DNA from 3 places in the Thioalkalivibrio sp. ALJ12 genome. Region 1 is predicted to be linked to each of the others. Evidence: predicted binding sites of a transcription regulator. Region 1 holds the regulator's gene; each other region holds the start of a gene.
The links. The regulator sigma-54, encoded in region 1, starts transcription at its own class of promoters, with help from an activator protein. The targets are predictions, from matches to a motif close to TGGCANGNTNCNTGCTT.

Region 2: the regulator sigma-54 is predicted to act here: its motif matches at 4,964-4,980, upstream of flgA (flagellar basal body P-ring formation chaperone FlgA).
Region 3: the regulator sigma-54 is predicted to act here: its motif matches at 5,368-5,384, upstream of fliL (flagellar basal body-associated protein FliL).

Annotation. Positions count from the first base shown of each region.
Region 1 covers NZ_KB899538.1:857,873-864,975, reverse strand. The annotation lists gene hprK (HPr(Ser) kinase/phosphatase) at 1-739, opposite strand, end outside; gene F467_RS0104115 (PTS sugar transporter subunit IIA) at 807-1,277, opposite strand; gene hpf (ribosome hibernation-promoting factor, HPF/YfiA family) at 1,282-1,620, opposite strand; gene F467_RS0104105 (RNA polymerase factor sigma-54) at 1,623-3,116, opposite strand; gene lptB (LPS export ABC transporter ATP-binding protein) at 3,175-3,903, opposite strand; gene lptA (lipopolysaccharide transport periplasmic protein LptA) at 3,954-4,478, opposite strand; gene lptC (LPS export ABC transporter periplasmic protein LptC) at 4,471-5,034, opposite strand; gene kdsC (3-deoxy-manno-octulosonate-8-phosphatase KdsC) at 5,031-5,570, opposite strand; gene F467_RS0104080 (KpsF/GutQ family sugar-phosphate isomerase) at 5,570-6,547, opposite strand; gene F467_RS0104075 (calcium/sodium antiporter) at 6,544-7,103, opposite strand, start outside.
Region 2 covers NZ_KB899538.1:1,481,201-1,488,303, forward strand. The annotation lists gene pheT (phenylalanine--tRNA ligase subunit beta) at 1-1,517, shown strand, start outside; gene F467_RS0107040 (integration host factor subunit alpha) at 1,522-1,821, shown strand; gene F467_RS0107045 (MerR family transcriptional regulator) at 1,805-2,161, shown strand; tRNA gene F467_RS0107050 (tRNA-Pro) at 2,221-2,297, shown strand; gene F467_RS0107055 (flagellar brake protein) at 2,396-3,112, opposite strand; gene F467_RS0107060 (flagella synthesis protein FlgN) at 3,231-3,716, opposite strand; gene flgM (flagellar biosynthesis anti-sigma factor FlgM) at 3,730-4,044, opposite strand; gene flgA (flagellar basal body P-ring formation chaperone FlgA) at 4,176-4,910, opposite strand; gene F467_RS0107075 (chemotaxis protein) at 5,154-6,083, shown strand; gene F467_RS0107080 (protein-glutamate O-methyltransferase CheR) at 6,357-7,103, shown strand, end outside.
Region 3 covers NZ_KB899539.1:322,196-329,298, forward strand. The annotation lists gene fliF (flagellar basal-body MS-ring/collar protein FliF) at 1-490, shown strand, start outside; gene fliG (flagellar motor switch protein FliG) at 477-1,493, shown strand; gene F467_RS0108845 (FliH/SctL family protein) at 1,490-2,191, shown strand; gene F467_RS0108850 (FliI/YscN family ATPase) at 2,188-3,564, shown strand; gene F467_RS0108855 (flagellar export protein FliJ) at 3,566-4,018, shown strand; gene F467_RS0108860 (flagellar hook-length control protein FliK) at 4,082-5,167, shown strand; gene fliL (flagellar basal body-associated protein FliL) at 5,457-5,945, shown strand; gene fliM (flagellar motor switch protein FliM) at 5,954-6,928, shown strand; gene fliN (flagellar motor switch protein FliN) at 6,941-7,103, shown strand, end outside.

The DNA.
Region 1 (7,103 bases):
CGCGCAGGTCGATAATCAGCCGCAGATACTTGCCGCCCTTGATCGCCGAATCCCCGTACATGGCGCGGACGTTCAGCACGCCCAGCCCGCGGACCTCGAGCAGATCCTGCAACAGGGCCGGGCAGTGTCCGCGCACGATATCCGGGGCGATGCGGGCAAACTCCGGTGCGTCGTCGGCGATCAGCCGGTGCCCGCGCGAGATCAGCTCGAGCGCCACCTCGCTCTTGCCCACGCTGGAGGCCCCGCTGATCAGCACGCCAATGCCGAGGATCTCCATGAACACGCCATGGCGCACCTCGAAATGGGCCAGCCGCTGCTGCAGGAAATAGCGCAGCAGGGAGATAATCTCGTGGCTGCTGGTCGAGGAGCACAAGATCAGCGGCAGCTGCTCATCGGGGACGTCCGGCATCTCCGAGAACGGGCAGGTGTCCTCGGCGAAGATCACCGCGGTCGTCCCGGTGCGGGCCATCTCCAGGATCAGTTGCTCGCGCTGATCATCGCTCAGCCGCGCGATATAGCGCGCCTCGAAATCGCCGATCACCTGGATACGGTTAGGCCGGATCAGGTTGAGGTGCCCGGCGAGGGGCAGGTCGTCGCCGTCACCGCCGACCAGGTTGCGATCCGGTGCGACCTGCTCGCCGTGTACGTAGCGCAGATCCAGGCGATTGCCCATCGCCTGGATCAGGACCTCTACGGTGATGTCGCGCGCGATGCCGCCCTCTCCCAGTGCCTCGTTCATGCACGAATCTCCGGCAGTGCTGGCACGGGGCGTCGTAAGAGAGAAAGTACTGCCGGGAGAGCCATGTTCAGGCGTCGCCGAAGGCCCGGGTCAGTTCGCGTTCCAGGGCGTCCGCGTCGCCGGCACGGCGCAGCGAGGCGATATTGTCGGGCTGCGAGAGACCGCGCGCCAGCTGCGCCAGCAGGTCCAGGTGCGCGCTGGTCGCCGCCTCGGGCACCAGCAGTGCGATCAGGATGTCCACGGGTTCGTGATCCATGGCGTCGAAGTCGACCCCCTGGTCCAGCCGCAGGACCGCGACCCGGGGGGCATCGAGCTCGGCCAGACGCCCATGCGGGATGGCCACGCCATGCCCCAGACCGGTGGAGCCAAGCTTCTCGCGGGCAGACAGGGCCTCGAAGATGGCCCCGCTGGCCGGGCCGGCGGACTCCTCGCCGCCGACGGCCAGCAACTCGGCCAGGGTCTCGAGCGCCCGTTTCTGGCTGGAACACTCGGGCTCCAGCCGGATACGGGCGCGGGTGATCAGCTCGGCAATGGTCATTGCGTTAAAGGGCCTGTTCGCGGTTGCGCTGGGCACCCTCGGCGCGGTGATGGTCCTTGACCTTTTCCTTGTGCTTGATCAGCTGACGATCCACCTTGTCGATCAGGCCATCAATCGCCGCATACATATCCTCGTGACTGGCTTCGGCGTGGATGTGATTGCCGCTGACCTGGAGATTGGCCTCCGCCTTGTTGTTCAGGTTCTGGTTTTTCTCGTGGGTCAGCACCACATGCACGTCGATCACTTTGTCGAAGTGGCGTTCCAGCTTCGCGAACTTTTCGTTCACGTAGTCGCGCAGGGCGTCGGTGATATCGACGTGATGGCCGGTCAGGTTGATCTGCATGGTCAGGCTCCTTTTTGCTTGGTTCCACTGGGCATACTCGCCATCTGCCGGCGTTCGCTGGAAGACGGTATGTGCATAGCCTCGCGGTACTTGGCCACGGTGCGTCGGGCCACATTAATGCCCCGATCCGACAGGATCTGGGCCAGTTTTGCATCACTCAGTGGCTTGTTCGGGGTCTCGCCACCAATCAATTCCCGAATCATGGCACGGATCGCGGTCGCCGAGCATTCGCCGCCATCGGCTGTGCCAACATGACTGGAAAAGAAGTACTTGAACTCGAATACCCCACGCGGGGTGTGCATGTATTTCTGTGTAGTCACCCTCGAGATGGTCGATTCGTGCATCTCCAGGGTCTCGGCGATATCGCGCAGGATCAGCGGTTGCATGGCAACCTCACCATGCTCGAGAAACCCCTGCTGGCGCACGACGATGGCCTGGGCGACCCGCAGCAGGGTGTCGTTCCGGCTGTGCAGGCTCTTCAGGAACCAGCGCGCCTCCTGCAACTGATCGCGCATAAACGCGCTATCACGCGCATCGGAGACCTGCCGCACCATGCCCGCATAGAGATCGTTGATGCGAATGCGCGGCGCAATCTCCGGGTTCAAGTCCACGCGCCAGCCATCGCGGTCATGGCGGACATAGACATCCGGCACCACATATTCCGAAGTGGACTCGCTGATCTGGGCACCGGGCCGCGGATTCAGGGTGCGGATCAGGTCCAGCGCCCGCGCCAGCTCGTCCGGGTCGCGCACGCCGGACTGGCGCTGCAGGGCTCGGTAGTCCCGCTTGGCCAGGCTCTCCATGCCGTTTTCCAGGATGGCTCGAGCCGCGTCACGCGCCGGGGCATCCGGCGCCAAATGGCGCAGCTGGATCTCCAGGCACTCGCGCAGGTCCCGCGCACCGACGCCCAGCGGGTCGCACTGCTGAATCCAGTGCAGCACCGCCTCGACCTCGTCGACCCCCACGGGCTCGTCTTCGCCCTGGCTGATCATCTCCGCCAGCGCCTCGAGTTCACTGTCCAGATAGCCGTCCGGGCTGATCGCGTCGATCAGCGCCGCCCCGATCCGTTGGTCTCGTGGGGTCAGGTGGCTCAGATGCAGCTGCCAGAGCAGGTGATCCTGCAGGCCCTCGTCCTCGCCGTCGGAGGTATTCTCCAGCGGGTCGCGGTCGTCCAGGCCGCGTGGGCTCGGGGCGGGCTCGTAGATGTCGTCCCAGCGACTGTCGGTGCTCAACTCCTCGGGGATCACGTCATCGCCAGCCGTGTCGGCCTGCATGCGATCCCCGTCGACCCGTTCGCCCCCTTCCTCCGGGCGCTCGGGCGGGGCCTCCTCGCCCTCGTCCTCCACCTGCTCGAGCATGGGGTTGCTTTCCAGCGCCTGCTGGATCTCCGCCTGCAACTCCAGCGTGGAAAGCTGCAGCAGACGGATCGCCTGTTGCAGCTGCGGGGTCATCGTCAGCGTCTGCCCCAGCTGCAGATTGAGCCCGGGTTTCAGCATCGCGGTTTGAGGTCCATGGTGACCATCAAGATCATCTTAAGGAAACACTGATCAATGTTCACAGTCGAAAGTTTTCTCCGAGATACACGCGGCGCACCTGGGGGTCGTCCAGCAGCTCCTGCGGGGTCCCGGCGCTCAGGATGCGGCCCTCACTAAGAATATAGGCCCTGTCGCAGATTCCGAGGGTCTCGCGCACGTTGTGGTCGGAAATCAGCACACCGATCCCGCGCTGGGCCAGATGCCCAATCACGGCCTGGATATCACCCACGGAAATCGGATCCACGCCGGCAAACGGTTCGTCCAGGCAGATAAAGCGCGGGTCACCGGCCAGTGCCCGCGCGATCTCGGCGCGGCGACGCTCGCCCCCGGACAGGGCAATCCCAGGGCTGTGGCGCACGGTCTCCAGCTGGAACTCCTCGATCAGGGCATCGCCGATGCGGCGTCGCTCGTGGCGGTCGAGCTCCGAGCGCAGCTCCAGCACCGCCTGCAGGTTGTCCCAAACACTCAGCCGACGGAAGATCGAGGCCTCCTGCGGCAGGTAGCCCAGCCCGGCTCGGGCCCGCGAATGAATCGGGGCCCGGGTGATGTCCCGGTCACCCAGCGTGATGCGGCCACGATTGGGCCGGATCAGGCCGACCAGGCTGTAGAAACAGGTGGTCTTGCCTGCGCCGTTCGGTCCCAGCAGGCCCACGACCTCCCCTGGTGCCAGATCGACGTCGACACGATCCAGCACCGTACGCTTGCCATAGCGCTTGGTCAGCTCGCGGCCGGTCAGATAGCCGGCCATCGGCGCAGATTCGCCACCGGCCGCGGCGGGCGCGCTGGTGTCGAGCTCGTTCATTCGTCGTCTTCGCGGGGCTGGATCCTGATACGTACACGCTCGTCATCGGCCTCGCCACGCTCGGCCTCGATCACATCCGTCTCCAGGTCGTAGACGATGCGCTTGCCGCGCGCTTCCTCGGCTGCCGTGACCACATGCGCCTGGTCGGTCAGGATCACCCGGTCCTCGTTCAGCAGGTAGTCGATGCGCAGCGCGGTGGCGATGCGCATCTCGCCCGTCTCCGGGTCCGGGGACTCCAGCCGCGCAGGCTCGCCGTGGGCCTCCATCTCGTAAGGGCGTCGGTCGCGGCTGCGCACATAGACCTTGTCGGCCTCCAGTGTCATGTCCCCGCGAATCACCACCACATCACCGGTATAAGTGCTTACGCCCCGCCGGTCGTCCATCTCCGCACGATCGGCGGTAATCTCCACCGGCAGGGGCTGCTGCTGGGCAATGACCGGCGCGGCCAGCAGCAACAAGGCACTGCCCAGCAGCACGGGCCATCCGGCCCGGGCGAGCGACGACCCACCACGTTCAGTCATTTGCGGCTTCCTCCTCGCCCGACTCGCTGTAGAGCGTGTACACGTCATGGAACAGCTCTATGGTATCCCCTCGCGAGTCGACGCGCAGACCCGTGCCCCGCTGGAAAAGGCCAGGCTGCTCCAGCGTCGACGGGGCATCGGAGGTGGCGATCATGGTGTCGGTCGCCACCTTCACATCGGCGGATTCAATCACCGTGCGCACGCGCTCGTCACGCTCGGGCTGCACCCCCCGCGTGGGGCCGATCAGGTCCAGGATCTCGTCCATCGGTCGGTGCAGCGCCTCGGGCGCAGTCCAGTGCCATTCGATGCCGCCAGCGTCAAAGATATCCAGGTCGGGGTCGTCGATCAGCTGCGGGCCGTCGCGGCCAAACTCGCGCAGACGCGTCCCGCGCAGGCGGTGACTCAACTCGCCGTCCTCGCCAGTCGCGTGCAGCGTGAAGCCCTCGATCTCCAGCGTCACCTCGCCCTCCGGCTCGTGCTCGCTGGCAACAGCGCCGGCCACCAGCGCCGCCATTGGCAACAGGATCAGCGCCACCGGTCCGGCCACCCACTTCATCCGTCGACGTACTCCGCGAACAGGGCCTCCAGCCGCCCCTGGGCCGCCAGCAGGCCCTCGCAGACCTCGCGCACCGCGCCGCGACCGCCGGGGGCCTGCGTAACCCAATGTGCATGCTGCAATACCAACGGGTGGGAATCCGCCACCGCGATGCCGAGCCCCACACGGCGCATCGCCGGCAGATCGACGATGTCGTCGCCCACGAAGGCGGCCTCGTCGGGCGCGTGGCCGCTCTGCTCCAGCAACTCGTGCAGTGCGGCCCCCTTGTCGCGCCGCCCCTGCACCAGATGCTGCACACCGAGGTCCCGCATGCGGTGCTCGACCACCCCGGAGGTGCGTCCGGTCAGGATCGCGACCTCCAGCCCTCCGTCCAGTGCCAGACGGATGCCGTGCCCGTCGCGCGAATGAAAGGCCTTGTACTGCTCGCCGGCATCCCCCATGAACAGGCTGCCATCGGTCAGCACGCCGTCGACATCCAGGATCAGCAGACGCACCGCCGCCTGGCGGCTGTGCAGGGCCTCGTCGTGACGGTCCATCAGGCCACCCCCGCGCGCAGCAGGTCGTGCATGTTCAGCACCCCGACCAGCCTCTGGTCGTCATCCACCACCGGCAGGGCATTGATCCGCTTGCTCTCCATGGTCTCCAGGGCCTCCACGGCCAGCCACTGCGGGCGGGCGGCATGTCCGCCCCGCGTCATCACCTGGCCGATGGTCAGCGCCTCCAGGCTTTCGCCACGATCCAGCGTGCGTCGGAGGTCGCCATCGGTAAACACGCCGAGGATATGCGCCTCGGGATCGGCGACGATCACCAGCCCCAGCCCCTTGCGCGTAATCTCGAACAGGGCGTCCTTCAGCGGGGCCTCGGGACCCACGCGCGGGATCGCGTCACCGGTATGCATGATGTCCGCGACATGGACCAGCAACCGCCGCCCCAGTCGGCCGCCGGGATGCGAGCGGGCAAAATCGTCGGCGGTAAAGCCGCGCGCATCCAGCACCGCGACCGCCAGGGCATCGCTCATCGCCAGCGCGGCCGTGGTGCTGGAGGTCGGGGCCAGGCCCAGCGGGCAAGCCTCGCGCTCGACCGAGACATCCAGGTGCACGGTGGCATCCTGCCCCAGCCGCGACCCGGGATTGCCGGTCAGCGCGATCAGCGGTACGTCCAGCCGCCGGATCAACGGCAGGATGGTCAGCAGCTCGTCGGTCTCGCCGGAATTGGACAGGGCGATCACCACGTCGTCACGGGTAATCATGCCAAGATCGCCGTGGCTGGCCTCGCCGGGGTGGACGAAAAACGCCGGGGTCCCGGTGGAGGCCAGGGTGGCCGCCAGCTTGGAGCCGATATGGCCGGACTTGCCCATGCCGGTCACCACGACCCGGCCGCGGCACTCGAGGATGTGGCGACAGGCCTCCAGGAACGCATCGTCCACGCGGTCGGCCAGTCGACGCACGGCCTCGGCCTCATCGTTCAGGACCGCCAGGGCCAGCTTGCGAGTGGTATCAGGATTGAAATTCATGCGGTTGCCGTCATTCCGAGATGGACAAGGTAGCCCGCGAACACCACGAGCAGAAGCCCCCCCTGCCAGCGCCGCAGCTGGCTGCCTCGCGCCAGGGCAAAGACGAACAGCGTGGCGGTCATGCCGAGCATCACCGGGTAGTCGCGGACCAGCACCTCGGGCTCGATCGCCAGCGGCGCAATCAGCGCGGGGACTGCCAGCACGGCCAGCAGGTTGAACAGATTGGAACCGATCACGTTGCCGATCGCCAATCCCGCCTCGCGGCGAAAGGCCGCCACCAGGGAAGTCGCCAGTTCCGGCAGGCTAGTCCCGATGGCCACGATGGTCAGGCCAATCACCAGGTCACTGATGCCCAGCTGCTCCGCAATCCCCACCGCACCCCAGACGACCAGCTGGCTGCTGGCAATCAGCAGCGCCAGACCAAGGCCCAGCCAGCCCAGGGCGCGACCGGTAGAGGTGGCCGCCGGAATGGCCTCGACCATGCCACGCACCTCTTCAGGCGCCTCGGCCGGATCCAGCGCCTGCGCACGCCGCGCGATATGGATCACCCAGGCGG
Region 2 (7,103 bases), 620 kb from region 1:
GCTCCGGCGAGGCGCTGACCCTGCTGGGCGGGGACCAGAAAGTCGAGCTCGCCGAGCAGGACCTGGTAATCGCCTCCGCCACCACTGCGGTGGCGCTGGCGGGGATCATGGGCGGCGCCGACAGCGCCGTGGATGACGACACGACGCGGGTGGTGCTCGAGTGTGCCCACTTTGCCCCGCTGGCGCTGGCCGGGCGCGCGCGGGCCCATGGCCTGCACACCGATGCCTCGCATCGCTTTGAACGTGGTGTGGATCCGACCCTGGTCGAGCGGGCCATGGAGCGTGCTACGCGTCTGTTGATGGAGATCTGTGGCGGGCAGTGCGGGCCGGTGGAGCGTGTCGGCGAGCTGCCGTCGTCTCATTTCGCCCAAGCGATTCGACTGCGCCGGCCCCGCATCGAACGGCTGCTGGGGACGACGTTCGCGGATGAAGAGGTCGAGCGCATCCTGGGCGCCCTGGGTTGCCAGGTCGCTTCCTCGGATGACGGCTGGCAAGTCCGGGCCCCGCGTGCCCGCTTCGACATGGAACGCGAGGAAGACCTGATCGAGGAACTGGCCCGGGTGCATGGCTACGACCGGCTGCCGCAGCGTCTGCCGTCCCCGGTGGCGCCGGCCGAGAGGCCGCCGGCCTTGCGTGGTCTGCGCGATCAGCTGGCGAGCCAGGGGTTTCACGAGGTCATCAGCTTCAGCTTTATCGATGCCGAGGCCTCGCGGGCCTTCTATCCCACGGTGGAGCCGCTGGCACTGGCCAACCCGATCTCCAGCGACCTGGCGGTGATGCGCCCCGGCCTGTGGCCCGGTCTGGTCGCAACGGCGGCCTATAACCAGGCGCGCCAGCAGCCGGATCTGCGGCTTTTCGAGCATGGCCTGCGTTTTGTGCCGGATGCCTCCGGCCTGCGCCAGGAGCCGCGTCTCGCGGGCCTGCTGGGCGGACGGGCGCAGCCGGAGCACTGGGAGACCGCGTCGCGCCGCATCGATTTCTTTGATGCCAAGGGTGTCGTCGAGGCGCTTTGCGCCTCCGTGGAAGCGCCGCTGGGCTTTCGATCGGAGAAACATCCTGCGCTCCACGACGGGCAGTCCGCGCGGATTCTGGCAGGTGATCGTCCCATCGGCTGGGTCGGTCGCCTGCACCCGGCGCTTTGCAAGCGGTTCGATGTGGAGCCGGTGTATCTGTTCGATCTCGATGCCTGGGTGATCCTGCATGCACCGGTCGCGCAGTTCGCACCGCTGTCGCCATATCCGTCGATCCGGCGTGATCTGGCCCTGGTGGTGCAGGAGACCGTTCCGGCCGGTGATGTGCTGAACGCGATCGAAGAACTGGGGCTGGAGCTGGTGCAGGATGTCCGGCTGTTTGATGTCTACCAGGGCAAGGGCTTGAATCCGGACGAGAAGAGCCTCGCTTTGGGCTTGATTTTGCGGGCTTTTGATCGCACCCTAGGCGAACAGGACGTGGCAAGCGTCACCGACAAGGTCGTCGAGCATCTGCACGCTCGCTTCCAGGCAACCCTGAGGCAGTGATTCCATGGCAGCAGTGACGAAGGCGGATCTTGCCGCCACGCTGAACGAAGAACTGGGCCTGAACAAGCGCGAGGCCAAGGAATTCGTCGAGATGTTCTTCGAGGAGATGCGCCAGTCGCTGGAAGAGGGCGAGGGCGTGAAGCTCTCCGGCTTCGGCAACTTCATCCTTCGCGACAAGAACCAGCGGCCCGGGCGCAATCCGAAGACCGGCGAGGAAATCCCGGTCTCGGCGCGGCGCGTCGTCACCTTCCGCCCGGGGCAGAAGCTGCGCGAGAGGGTCGAAAGCTATGCTGGAAGCGAGTAACCACCAGGAACTGCCCGCGATCCCGGGCAAGCGCTACTTCACCATTGGCGAGGTCGCCGAGCTGTGTCAGGTGAAACCTCACGTGCTGCGCTACTGGGAACAGGAGTTCCCGATGCTCGAGCCGGTCAAGCGGCGGGGCAATCGGCGCTACTACCAGCGCCAGGACGTGATCCTGATCCGCCAGATTCGGGCCCTGCTGTACGAAGAGGGCTATACGATCAATGGCGCGCGACAGAAGCTGTCTGGCGACGAGGCCAAGGGTGATCGCCAGCAGGCACGCCAGATCATCCAGGATACGATCTCGGAGCTGGAATCGGTGTTGCGTGTATTGCGCGCCTGAGAGGTCTTCTGGTCCGGGTCCTTTCGTGGGGGCAGGGAATCGGATATGATTCGCGGCTTCGGGGCGTAGCGCAGTCTGGTAGCGCATCTGCATGGGGTGCAGAGGGTCGCAGGTTCAAATCCTGCCGTCCCGACCAAGTTCAACGACTTGAAGGATATTCTTCAGGTGAAAAAAGAGGCCGCATCGAGCGGCCTTTTTTGTGTCTGGAGTGAGGGAAGAGACTGGCCTCGTCTGTTACTCCATCGAACGCCGGCGCGCCTCGCGCTGATAGTGCAGCAGGGCGATGTTGAACTGCCGCTCCAGCCACTGGTTCATGCCGGTGACCTGGAAGCCGGCATACACGTATCCGTCGCGCGGGCTGCGACGGCGATTGGCCAGACGCAGGTCGCCGCCCAGGCGTTCGCCAACTTCGGGCAGTAGCAGGTTCTCGAAACGCATCGGGGTCCCGATCTCGATTGTTTCGACCCAGTCTTGTGGTACCTCCACGCACATCCCCTGGGCCGAAAGATCGGCCAGGTCCCCGATACCGGGCTCTTCCCATTCGCGGTACTGCAATTCGACGCGCGGGCGCTCGCTGATCGGGATATGGACGCGAAAGGTCTCGCGTCGCTGGAGATATTCCAGGGTCTCGGGATAGGGGCAGACGTAAAGGGCCCCGGCGTCCTCGCGTTCGATGCGCGAGACGGCGGTGGAGAAGCGTACGGCCACCCCGCGCAGGCTGGCGAATACCCGCATGCCAGTGCCTTCCTGGGCGTGGCGATTCGCTTCGATGGGCGTGAGTTCGTCGAGGAAGAGCTCGCGTGCACCGGAATCAAGGCGAACCAGCGCGGAGTTGTACAGCGGGCCATCGTCGTCGAGGCGGACGTTGACGAGGGTGAGCTTGTGATCCAGATCCTTGAGGATGCCGGCAATCCGCTCCGGCTTGTCGACGGTGTAGTCGGTCTCTTCCATGCGTGGCGTTGTTGTAATTATTGGGCCAAGCCGCACGGTACTGCCGAGCGGTCCGGAATGCCAGCCCCGGGTGTGAGGCGGAGAAGGGCGGAGAGGTGTCGCGCAGAGCGCGCGCGGGTCATGCGCGGGTGATGCGCCGACCGGTACGGCTGCCGGACTGGGTGCGGCCGTAGGGGTCGTAGGTGGGAGCCGGGCCGGGTTCCTCGCCGCGCAGGATCTGGATGGACATCTCCACGCGACGACGGTCGCGATCGATCAGTCGGGCATTCCCCTGGTTGAGGGTATTGCAGCGCTCCACCGAGCGGCGTAGCGCCTGCCAGTGGTCGTCCAGCTCGGCGCCTCCCTCGAGCCGACCGAACAGCCGTGCAAGTCCCTCGGGCGTATACGTTTCGCCGGCGGCCTCGATCGTCTCGCGCTGTCGCCGGCTTTCGGTTTCGAGTTCCTGCAGTAGCGTCTGCTTCTGGGCCACGACTTCGCGCAGGGTCTCGGCGGCCCGTGATTCCACCGCCCGGGTCTCCTGCAGCAGGATGTCCTCCATCTGGTGGCTCAGCCGAATCGAGGCCTCCAGCGAGCGGAGGAAGGCGTGGCGTTGTTCGGGCGACATCGTCGGGTCTCTGTTAGCGCAACAGGCTTTCCAGCTCGATCATGCGATCGGCTAGCTGTTCGTTGTCTACCGGGTACTGACCGTTGGAGATGGCCTCGCGCAGCTCGGCGACTCGCGCCTCGTCGAACGGGGCGTTGCTGGCGGCCCCGGAGGCGGCGTTCATTGCCTGCGCCGCGCCGGTCAGGGTGACAGAGTCATCCTGACGTACGGGTGAGGATGCATTGCCCTGGGCGCCTGCGTCGGGGCGAGAGGTCTCATCGCGGCCCTTCACGCTCGAGCTGTTGCCATCCGGGCGCAGGCCGGGGGAGTTCGGGCCTTTGATATCCATTATTCGGTTTCCTGTTTTTGCAATTCTACTGCAGGGGTTAGCGGCAGCACCGGCTGAAACTGTAGCCCCTTGAGCTGTGAATTTTCGATTCGCTTCACAGTTTGTGGATGGTGACGAGACACACCGCCATTCTACAGGGCAACGCGTACATGTCCGGACTCGAGCACCTCGCCTTCCACGACGCGTCCGGACGAGGTGTTCTTCACGCGGATGCGATCGCCCAGGATGCCATTCTCCAGCGCCTCGCCCTGCATGCGGATCACCACCGAGCCGTTCTCGGCCAGGATGGTGACGCGCTGGCCGCGGCTGACCACCTCGCGCTGGGTGACGTGCTGCTGGCCCAGGATCTGACCGGGCCGGATGTTGCGCCGGGTCTGCAGCCCCACCAGTTCGCCCTTGTTCTCGAAATAGCTCCCCGCATGGCGAGAGGTCTGAATTCGCTTGGTGCGCAGATCGCCGGGGAGGATCGTGTGCTGGCGTCGCAGGCTGCGGCTGGCGACCAGCACCTCGGCGTAGCGCTCGACCGTGACTGGCACATAGATCGACCAGCTGACGGGGGTCTCGCACTGAACCTGTACCGCCGTATTGCCATCGCGTCGCCCGCCGGGCGGGAACCGGGTCTCCAGTGCCTCGCTGCATCGGGCCAGGCGCAGGCGGTTGTCCAGCCGGCCGATCTGAATCTCTACCGCTTCGTCGCCTGGTGTGAGGTTCAACTCCTCCTGGATGAAGCGCTCCGCCGCCAGGCGGATGTTTTCCACTGCCTCGATCTCGGCCTGTGCCGCAATGGAGACCAGGGCCAGAACGACGCCCATGGCGGCCGAAAGCCACCAGGAGCGAATGGAAGGTTTGCGTGCTGACTGGTTCATTGGTCTGGATGCGCGTCGGCTTGTCAGGACTCGAGAGGTTTGCAGAGACGTGCAAGCAGAAAACATGCCAGGCAATCAGGAGCGTACCCTCAAGAGTCACAGCGGCCGGCCGTTATCGGGTCTAGAACGCGTGCAATCGGCATGCGACGGCGGGTTGTGGCATGACAGCGTCGGTCTGCGGGGTGCACACTGGGGCCGGCGAGTCGAGGTGGCTGGCCGCTGGGCGAGGGGGAGAGCAGGACAATGAGTCAATTCATTGACGATGTGAATCAGCGCACCCAGCTGGTGGGGCAGAACCGTATGGAGCTGCTCCTGTTTCATTTGGGGAGCTCGCAGACTTTCGGTATCAACGTATTCAAGGTGCGCGAGGTGATCCCGTCGCCGCCGCTGCGGCAGATTCCCGGATCGCTGAGTGTGGTGCGTGGTGTGGCTACCCTGCGCGGCGGAACCGTCCCCATCATCGATCTGGCGCGCGCGATGGGGCTGCGTACCGCCGTGGGCGAAACGGGCGACCACAAGGTGGTGGTGACCGAGTTCAACCGGTCGGTACAGGGGTTCTGGGTGTCCGCGGTCGACCGGATCGTCAACGTTAACTGGGAAGACGTGAAGTCCCCGCCTCGTGGGACCGGGCGCGAGTCGTTTCTGGTGGCGGTCACCGAGATCGACAACAAGCTGGTCGAGATCATTGACGTCGAACGGGTACTGTCGATCGTCAACCCGTTGCCATCCACGGTATCTGACGCGGTGCGCGCGGAGGCCGAGGAAGAACGCGCCAAGCATGGACAGCGCAAGATTGTGATCGTTGATGACTCCGTGGTCGCGCGCAAGCAGATCGAGGGTGCGATCAAGGGCCTGGGCTGGGAGTACGTGGTCTTCAAGGATGGTCGCGAGGCGCTGGATTTCCTGGAGGAGCAGGCCGAGGCCGGCACCGTGGACGAGGTGGTGGAGCTGGTGATTTCGGATATCGAGATGCCGCGCATGGACGGCTATACCCTCACCGCTCGAATTCGTGCGAACGATCGCCTGAAAGGCCTCCGGGTTCTGCTGCACTCGTCACTGAGTGGGGAGTTCAATACGGATATGGTCAAGCGTGCCGGGGCCGACGCCTTCCTGTCCAAGTTCAACCCCGACGAGCTGGCCGAGGCTGTGCTTGACCAGACCCGCAAGGACTGATGCCGGTGCCTGCGCCGTTTGCGTTAGTCGACCGAGTCGACCCTGGCGGCATGGAAGCGGTAACGGATTGCCGGCCGCATGAACATCAGCGGCCATGGCGCGCCGCATCGATCACCCGTTGGGATGCTGTCGGCGTCCGCGCGGTTGCACGTATACTGCATCCGTCCGGCATGGGGGATCGCGTGTTCCCCAGTCGGGTTTTCCGACACGCTGTCAAGGATTCGTCATCAACGTGCCCGTCCGCCCGTACCGTCGACTTTCAAGGATGACTTCGTGATCGACTCGCGTGACTACGAGGAGTTCTCGCGTTTTCTTTCCGAGTGCTGTGGCCTGGTGCTGGGCGACAGTCGTCAGTATCTCGTGTCGAGCCGACTGTCGCGGCTGCTGGACGAGTTCGGCTACAAGAGTGTGCCGGAGCTGCTGCACGCAATGCGCCAGGCGCCCAACCCGCGCCTGCGCACGCGTGTGATCGACGCGATGACCACGAACGAAACCTCCTGGTTTCGCGATGGCTTCCCGTTCGAGATCCTGCGCCATGTACTGCTCCCGGAACGGGCGGAGAAAGGCGCAGGGATCAAGGTCTGGTCGTCCGGCTGCTCCAGCGGACAGGAGGCCTACAGCATCTCGATGGTGGCGTCCGAGTGGGAGGAATCGCGGCCCAAGCGTGTGGTGCCGGTATCGATCCTGGGTACGGATCTCTCGGAGAAGATTCTGGACGATGCCCGGCGCGCGGTGTACGACGGGCTGAGCATCGTCCGTGGCCTGAGCGAGGCGCGGCGCGCCCGCTTCTTCGAGACCGTGGCGGAGGGCCATCGCGTACGCCCGGAGATCCAGCGCCGCTGCCGTTTCCAGAAGCTCAACCTGATCGACAGCTATGCGGCGCTGGGCAAGTTCGACATCGTGTTCTGTCGCAACGTGCTGATCTATTTCTCCGCCGAGACCAAGCGACAGGTTCTTGACGGAATTGCCCGCCAGATGAATCCCGGTGGCTATCTGTTTCTTGGCGCTTCCGAGACAGCG
Region 3 (7,103 bases), on a different contig from region 1:
CGTGGCGCGCGATGCGGAGGAGCTGGAAAGGATCGAAGCGCTGGTGCGAGAAGCGGTTGGATTCTCGGAGGCCCGAGGCGATACGCTGAACGTCGTGACGGCGCCCTTTGAGGCCCCGGCGGAAGAAATGATCGAAGACGAGGTGCCGTTCTGGTCTCAGTCGTGGTTCCTCGAGATGGTCAAGATCGGCGCAGGCCTGTTGTTGGCGTTGATTCTGTTGCTCACGGTGGTTCGCCCGGCGCTCAAGCAGCTGATGGCAAGTCCGCCGCGTGATCCGCGGGCCGACCAGCAAAGGGCGCTGACGGACCAGTCGGACGAAGATAGTCCCGGTGCGCCGGCGGGCTCGCAGTCGGCCGTGGCCGCACTGACGGGCCCCAAGGGGCCCGATCAGCAGGAGATGGATCTCGAGGCGGTACGCGAGATGGTGCGCGAGGATCCGAAGCGCGTGGCGCAGGTAATGAAGACCTGGTTGGGTGATGATGGCCGTTGACAAGCAACCCAAGAAGCTCGATGGCGCGGAACGCGCCGCGGTGTTCATGATGAGTCTCGGCGAGGATGCCGCCGCCGAGGTCATGCGCCATATGGGGCCCAAAGAGGTCCAGAAGATCGGGACCGCGATGGCCTCGATGGACCGCATCTCGCGCGCGGATGTGGACTCCGCGCTGCACGAGTTTTCCGCGCATGTGCAGGAGCAAACGGCGCTCGGCGTGGGTGCGGACGAGTACGTGCGCAGCGTGCTGGAGAACGCCCTTGGCGAGAAGGCCTCGGGCGTCATCGACCGGATCCTGCTGGGGCGCAATTCCAAGGGGATCGAGGCCCTTAAGTGGCTGGACCCGCGCGCGATCGCCGACATGCTGCGTAACGAACACCCACAGATCGTCGCGATCGTCCTGTCGCACCTGGATTCCGATCAGGCATCGGACACGCTGCAATACCTGCCTACCCGCGTGCAGACGGACGTCGTGATGCGAATCGCGACGCTGGACGGCATCCAGCCGCAGGCGCTGCAGGAGCTGGATGAAATCCTCGATCGTCAGCTTTCGGGGAATGCCGCCAGCAAGACCTCGATGCTGGGTGGGGTTCGCACGGCGGCCAACATCATGAATCTGATGGAAGGGTCGCGCGAGGCCGAGATCATGGAATCCATCAAGGAGTCCGATTCGGACCTTGGCGGGCGGATCGAAGAAGAGATGTTCGTCTTCGAGAACCTGGTGGATATCGACGATCGCGGCATCCAGACTCTGTTGCGCGAGATCTCGACAGACTCGCTGGTGCTGGCCATGAAGGGCGCCGAAGAGGAGCTCCAGGACAAGATTTTCCGCAATATGTCGAAGCGTGCGGCCGAGATGCTGCGTGAGGATCTGGAGGCCAAGGGCCCGGTCCGCGTGAGCGAGGTCGAGGCGGCGCAGAAGGAGATCCTGGCGGTGGCCCGTCGCCTCGCCGAGAACGGCGAGATCGTGCTCGGCGGGCAGGGTAGCGAGGCGATGTTGTGACATCCCGTCCCGGCGCCCAGGTGCGGGTCCATGACCCCGACGCGTCGGTTTGGGAACCGCCAGAGATTGGCGATGAAGGCCTGCGGCCGCCCCGACGACTGCCCACGGCCGCCGAGATCGAGGCGATCGAGGAACAGGCACGTCAGAATGGCTTCGAGGCCGGATACGCCGAAGGCCACGAGGTCGGGAAACAGGAGGCCGAGAAGGCCGCGCGGGCAAAGTCGGACAAGCAGCTGCGCGAGACGGTCGCCAGACTGGAGTCATTGGCGGGTGGGCTGACCGACCCGTTGGCCGAAGCAGCCGACCAGCTGGAGCCGGAGCTGCTGGCGTTGACCGTCGCCCTGGCCCGCAAAGTGCTGTCTGCCGAGCTGGAGACCCGACCGGAACTGATCGAACAGGTATTGCATCAGGCCTTGGCACAACTGCCTGGGCGGAATCAGGAAGTGCGGGTGCATGTGCACCCGGATGACCGCAACCTGCTGGAAGAGTATGTCCAGTCGCTGGATACGCGGGTGCGCTGGGTCGCGGATACGAACCTTGTTCGGGGTGGCTGCCGCGTCGAGTCGGGCGCGGCGTCTGTGGACGCCTCGCTGGAGCGCCGCCTGCAACAGGCGGTCGAGGCGGTCTGGGGCGATCTGGCTGAGCCTGCCCGTTCGACGGCGCCCGAGGATACTTCGGTATCGGGGGACGATTCATGAGCTCGCCCCTCGATACCCTGCGCAAGCGTGGGCAAGAGCAACTGACCACCGGGCTTCTGGATCGTCTGCAGCAGTCGCGTGGCCGGCTGGAGCGCGTGCAACCGCCACAGTCCGAAGGCCGCCTGTCGCGGCTGACGGGCCTGACCTTCGAGGCCGAGGGGTTGCGCCTTCCGATGGGTGGCCGGGCGCTGATTCACGGCGAGAATGGCGCGGCCGTCCCGGCGGAGGTGGTGGGGTTTCAGAACGACCGCACCTTTCTGATGCCGGAGGAGCTGGCCTCGGGCCTGACGCCTGGTGCGCGCATTGAACCACTGGATATCCAACGCGAGATCCCGGTCGGGGACGCGCTGCTCGGGCGCGTGATCGATGCCAATGGCCAGCCGCTGGATGGCAAAGGGCCCTTGCGCGCGCGTGACCACAGTCCGCTGTCGGGGCGCCCGATCAACCCGCTACAGCGGGCGCCGGTGCGGGAACCGCTGGATGTCGGGATTCGCTCGATCAACGGCCTGCTGTCGGTCGGCCGTGGGCAGCGGCTGGGCCTGTTCGCCGGGTCCGGTGTCGGGAAGAGTGTTCTGCTCGGGATGATGACGCGCAATACCAACGCCGATGTGATCGTGGTTGGTTTGATCGGCGAGCGTGGTCGTGAAGTGAATGAATTCATTCATGAGATCCTGGACGAGGAGTCCCGCCAGCGCACCGTTGTCGTGGCCGTGCCCGCCGACCAGTCGCCGCTGCTGCGCCAGCATGGGGCCTGGGTGGCCACCACGGTGGCGGAGTCGTTTCGTGACCGTGGGCTCAATGTGCTGCTGTTGATGGATTCGCTCACGCGCTTTGCTCAGGGGGCGCGCGAAATCGCGATGGCGATTGGCGAGCCACCGGCCTCGAAGGGCTATGCCGCCTCGGTGTTTGCGCGTCTGCCGCAATTGGTGGAGCGGGCCGGTAACGGGGATGTGGGCGGTGGTTCGATCACGGCGTTCTATACGGTGCTGGCCGAGGGGGATGACCAGAACGACCCGATCGTGGATGCGGCGCGTGCGATCCTCGATGGGCACGTGGTCCTGTCGCGCGAGATCGCGGAGACCGGGCGCTATCCCGCGATCGACGTGTCGGCGTCGGTCTCGCGAGTGATGAGCGCGCTGATCACGCCGGAGCACGAGCAGGCGGCCCGGCGCTTCCGGGATCTGGCCTCGACCTACATGCGCAACCGCGACCTGATTGCCGTGGGTGCCTACCGCAGGGGGGCGGATACCCATCTGGACGAAGCGGTGACGATGCACGAGCGGCTGGAGGCCTATCTTGGGCAGGGCCGCGACGAGGCGGTCGGGTTTGATCAGGCCCGCGACGAACTGCTGGCCTTGATCGGGGGCGCCTGAAATGGATTCTCGGCGGCTGGAACGTCTTTTGCGTCTGCGACGCATCGAGGAAAGTGAAGCCACGCGCCAACTGGGAGCGCGACTGCAACAACTGGACGCTGTCGAGACCCAGCGGACCCAGCTGGAGGGCTATCAGCTCGAGTATCTCCGCGCGCCACTGCCCGATGACACAAATCAGCTCAAGTGGCTTTCCGGGATGCGGGATCAACTGCGGCATGCCCTGGAACAGCAGGATCTTCGCGCGCAGGCCGCGGGTGCCCAGGCGGAGCAGGCACGCCAGGAGTGGCTGCTCCGCCACCGGGCGGTGATGTCCCTGGAAAAGCTCCTGGAGCGCCGAATTGCTGAACAGGAGCGGGAGGCCGACCGCCGACGCCAGCATGAGCAGGACATGTGGGCGACCCGGCAGGTGCACACGCGCACGCAGGATGCGAACAACGACTGGCAAGAATCTTGAATAAGCTGACCAGGAATGCCCGGCAACGGTTGCCAGCCGGGCAATGAATCAGAGGATCCATTGATGATCGCGACAGGCAATGCCGGTCAGGGGATGATGCCGCTGCTGCAGTTGTTGGGGGCTGGCAGTGACCTCAAGGACCTTCAGGCGCTCGAAGGGCTGAAGGACCTGAAAACCGCAGACGGCGCGGGCTTCCTCGATATTCTTCAGCCGCAGCTCGAGGCGCTGCTGGTCGATCTGGGCGTCGGTGAAGAGGAGCTTGAGGGGCTCGATCTGGAGGGCATGCTGGCCCGCTTGCAGTCCCTGATGGACGAGGGAGAACTGGCCGTCGAGATCGAGCCGGGCGGCAAGGATTTGCCGCTGGCCGCGCTCATGACGGCAGTGGATGATCGCCCTGGTCCGCCCGCTGCGCGGATGGACCGCGCCGATGACAGCGGTGGTGCGCGCGAGATCAAGCCGTTGCCGGCGGCGGTCATGCGGCTGTTCCTCGAGTCTAGCCAGGGCCCGACTGGCGCGGCTGGTTCGGGCAGTGGGGCGGGTACCGAGCTGCTGGGTCCGAACAGTCGCCTTTCGCGTGAAAATGTGCTGGAACTGCTGGCGCAATGGATGTCCCAGGGGACGGACACGCAAAGGGGGCAGGGACGCGCGGAACCCCTGGCCGGTATTCTGCCGGCGCATGCACAGGCTGCGGAAGGTAGCGAGGGCTCACGCAGTCCGCTGCGCCTGGACCTGGCGCGGCTGCTGCAGCCGGGTGGCGAGCGCGAGCTGACGGACCAGATCCGCATGCTGGCGCGTGCCCAGGGCGGCCGTACGGAGATCAAGCTGCACCCGCCGCAACTGGGGACACTCGATGTCCGTCTGAACGTCGATGGTGATCGGGCCACAGTCCAGTTCATCAGTGCAAATCCGGTGACCCGCGAGGTCCTGGAGGCGGCGATGCCCCGGCTGCGTGAGAGTCTCGCCCAGAGTGGGCTTACGCTCGAGGATGCGACCGTGTCCGATCAGGCGACCGAAGAGCGCGAAGGTCAGCAGGCATTGGCTGACGGGCAGCGGGCTGGGAACGAGGCCGATGAGCCCGAGGCCGAGGGCGAGCAGGCCACGGGTAGCACCCTTTCGATCCTGAACCGCCGGCTCGACCTCTTTGCCTGAGTAAGTCTGTTTGTAAGAGACCGGGTGCGTAAACCCGCCCGGTCGTTCCTACCCCCGGTTGTTGTGCCGCCAAGATCCCGTCTTCTGCCGGGTTCGGGGCGGCTGAATCTTGACGATTCCCTTTTTTGTTCCTGGCTGCACCCCTCCAGTGTTCTCTTGGATTCCGCGTAAGTAGCGGAAATAATTATATAAAATGATGTTGGCACTGCCTTTGCTATGAGTTCAGGCAATAGTCAGCGCGATCCCGTGCCGTCAACATGGACGGATTCACGAATCTCGAGGGTGGGAAATGGCGGAGAAGGAAGTCGAACTGGGTGAAGAAGGCGCCGGCAAAAAGGGCAAGAAGGGGCTGATCTGGATTGTCATTTTACTGGTGCTCGTGTTCGCCGGGGCCGGCGCCGCGGCAGCGTGGTTTTTCTTGTCCGGCGGTGGCGAGGAAGAGACCGGCGAAGAAGGCCCTGCCGAGCGCCACTACCACGGACTGGAGCCGATGACCGTGAACATTGATGGGCCCGGACGCATTCGCTATCTCCGGGTCGAGCTAAGCGTCGTCACCACCGACCCCGAGGTGATTGAAGCGCTGGAGCGGCATATGCCGGCCGTTCGCAACGATGTGCTGGGCCTTCTTGGAGAGAAGCACTACGACGACCTCAATACGCGTGACGGGAAGGAGTCGCTCGCCGTGGAGCTGCGCGAGGCGATCGCCGAGATCCTTGAGGAACGGGACGCACCACATGATGTGGAAGCGGTGCGCTTTAACGAACTGGTCATGCAGTAGGCAGAACCATGGCGCAAACGGACATCCTCAGCCAGGACGAGATCGACGCCCTCCTTCATGGGGTCGATGACGGCGATATCGAAACGGATGACCCGTTTCCGAATGACGGAGAGGCCCGCGAGTTCAACTTCGCGACGCAGGATCGGATCGTGCGTGGGCGGATGCCCACGCTGGAGATGATCAACGAGCGCTTTGCACGACACCTCCGGGTACGCCTGTTCAATATGCTGCGTCGCTCTGCGGAGCTCTCCGTGGTCGGCACTCGGGTCTCGAAGTTCTCGGAGTACATGCACTCCTTGTTCGTGCCGACCAGCCTGAACCTGGTGCGGGCGCATCCGCTGCACGGGACTGGTCTGTTCGTGTTCGACCCGAAGCTGGTGTTCATCCTGGTCGACAACTTCTTTGGTGGCGACGGTCGCTACCACACGCGCATCGAGGGACGGGATTTCACGCCGATGGAGATGCGCGTGGTCCACGGCATCCTCGAAGGCGCATTCGAGGACATGGTCAAGGCCTGGCAGCCGGTGATGGATCTGCGCTTCGAGTTCCTGAACTCGGAGGTGAACCCGCAGTTCGCCAATATCGTCTCGCCCACGGAGATCGTCGTGATCAGCGAGTTCCATATCGAGCTCGATGGTGGCGGCGGCAATCTGCATTTCACCTTGCCGTACTCGATGATCGAGCCGATCCGCGAGCAGCTGGATACCGGGCTGCAATCGGACCGGTCCGACGTGGATCAACGCTGGATGAAGGCGCTGGAAGAAGAGATTCAGGACGCGGAAGTCGAGGTGAGCTCCACCCTGACCGAGACCGAAGTGACGGTGCAAGAGCTGCTCGACATCCAGCCGGGGGACATCATCCCGATCAATCTCCCCGAGACCGTTACCTTGAGAGTCGAAGATATCCCGCTGTTTCGTGGGAAGTTTGGCGTATCCGATGGCAAGAATGCGATCCAGGTGACGGATCGCATTATCAAGCGATAGAGGGCTGCACCCATGGCAGACACCGAAGACAACAAGAAAGACGACGAGAGCCTGGCTTCCAGTGAGGACAGTGACGTGACCACGGAGGCAGCCGAAGGGGAATCCGAAGAGGACCAGGACGCCCTGGCGGACGAATGGGCCGCAGCGCTGGCCGAGCAGAAGGACACCGACGGTG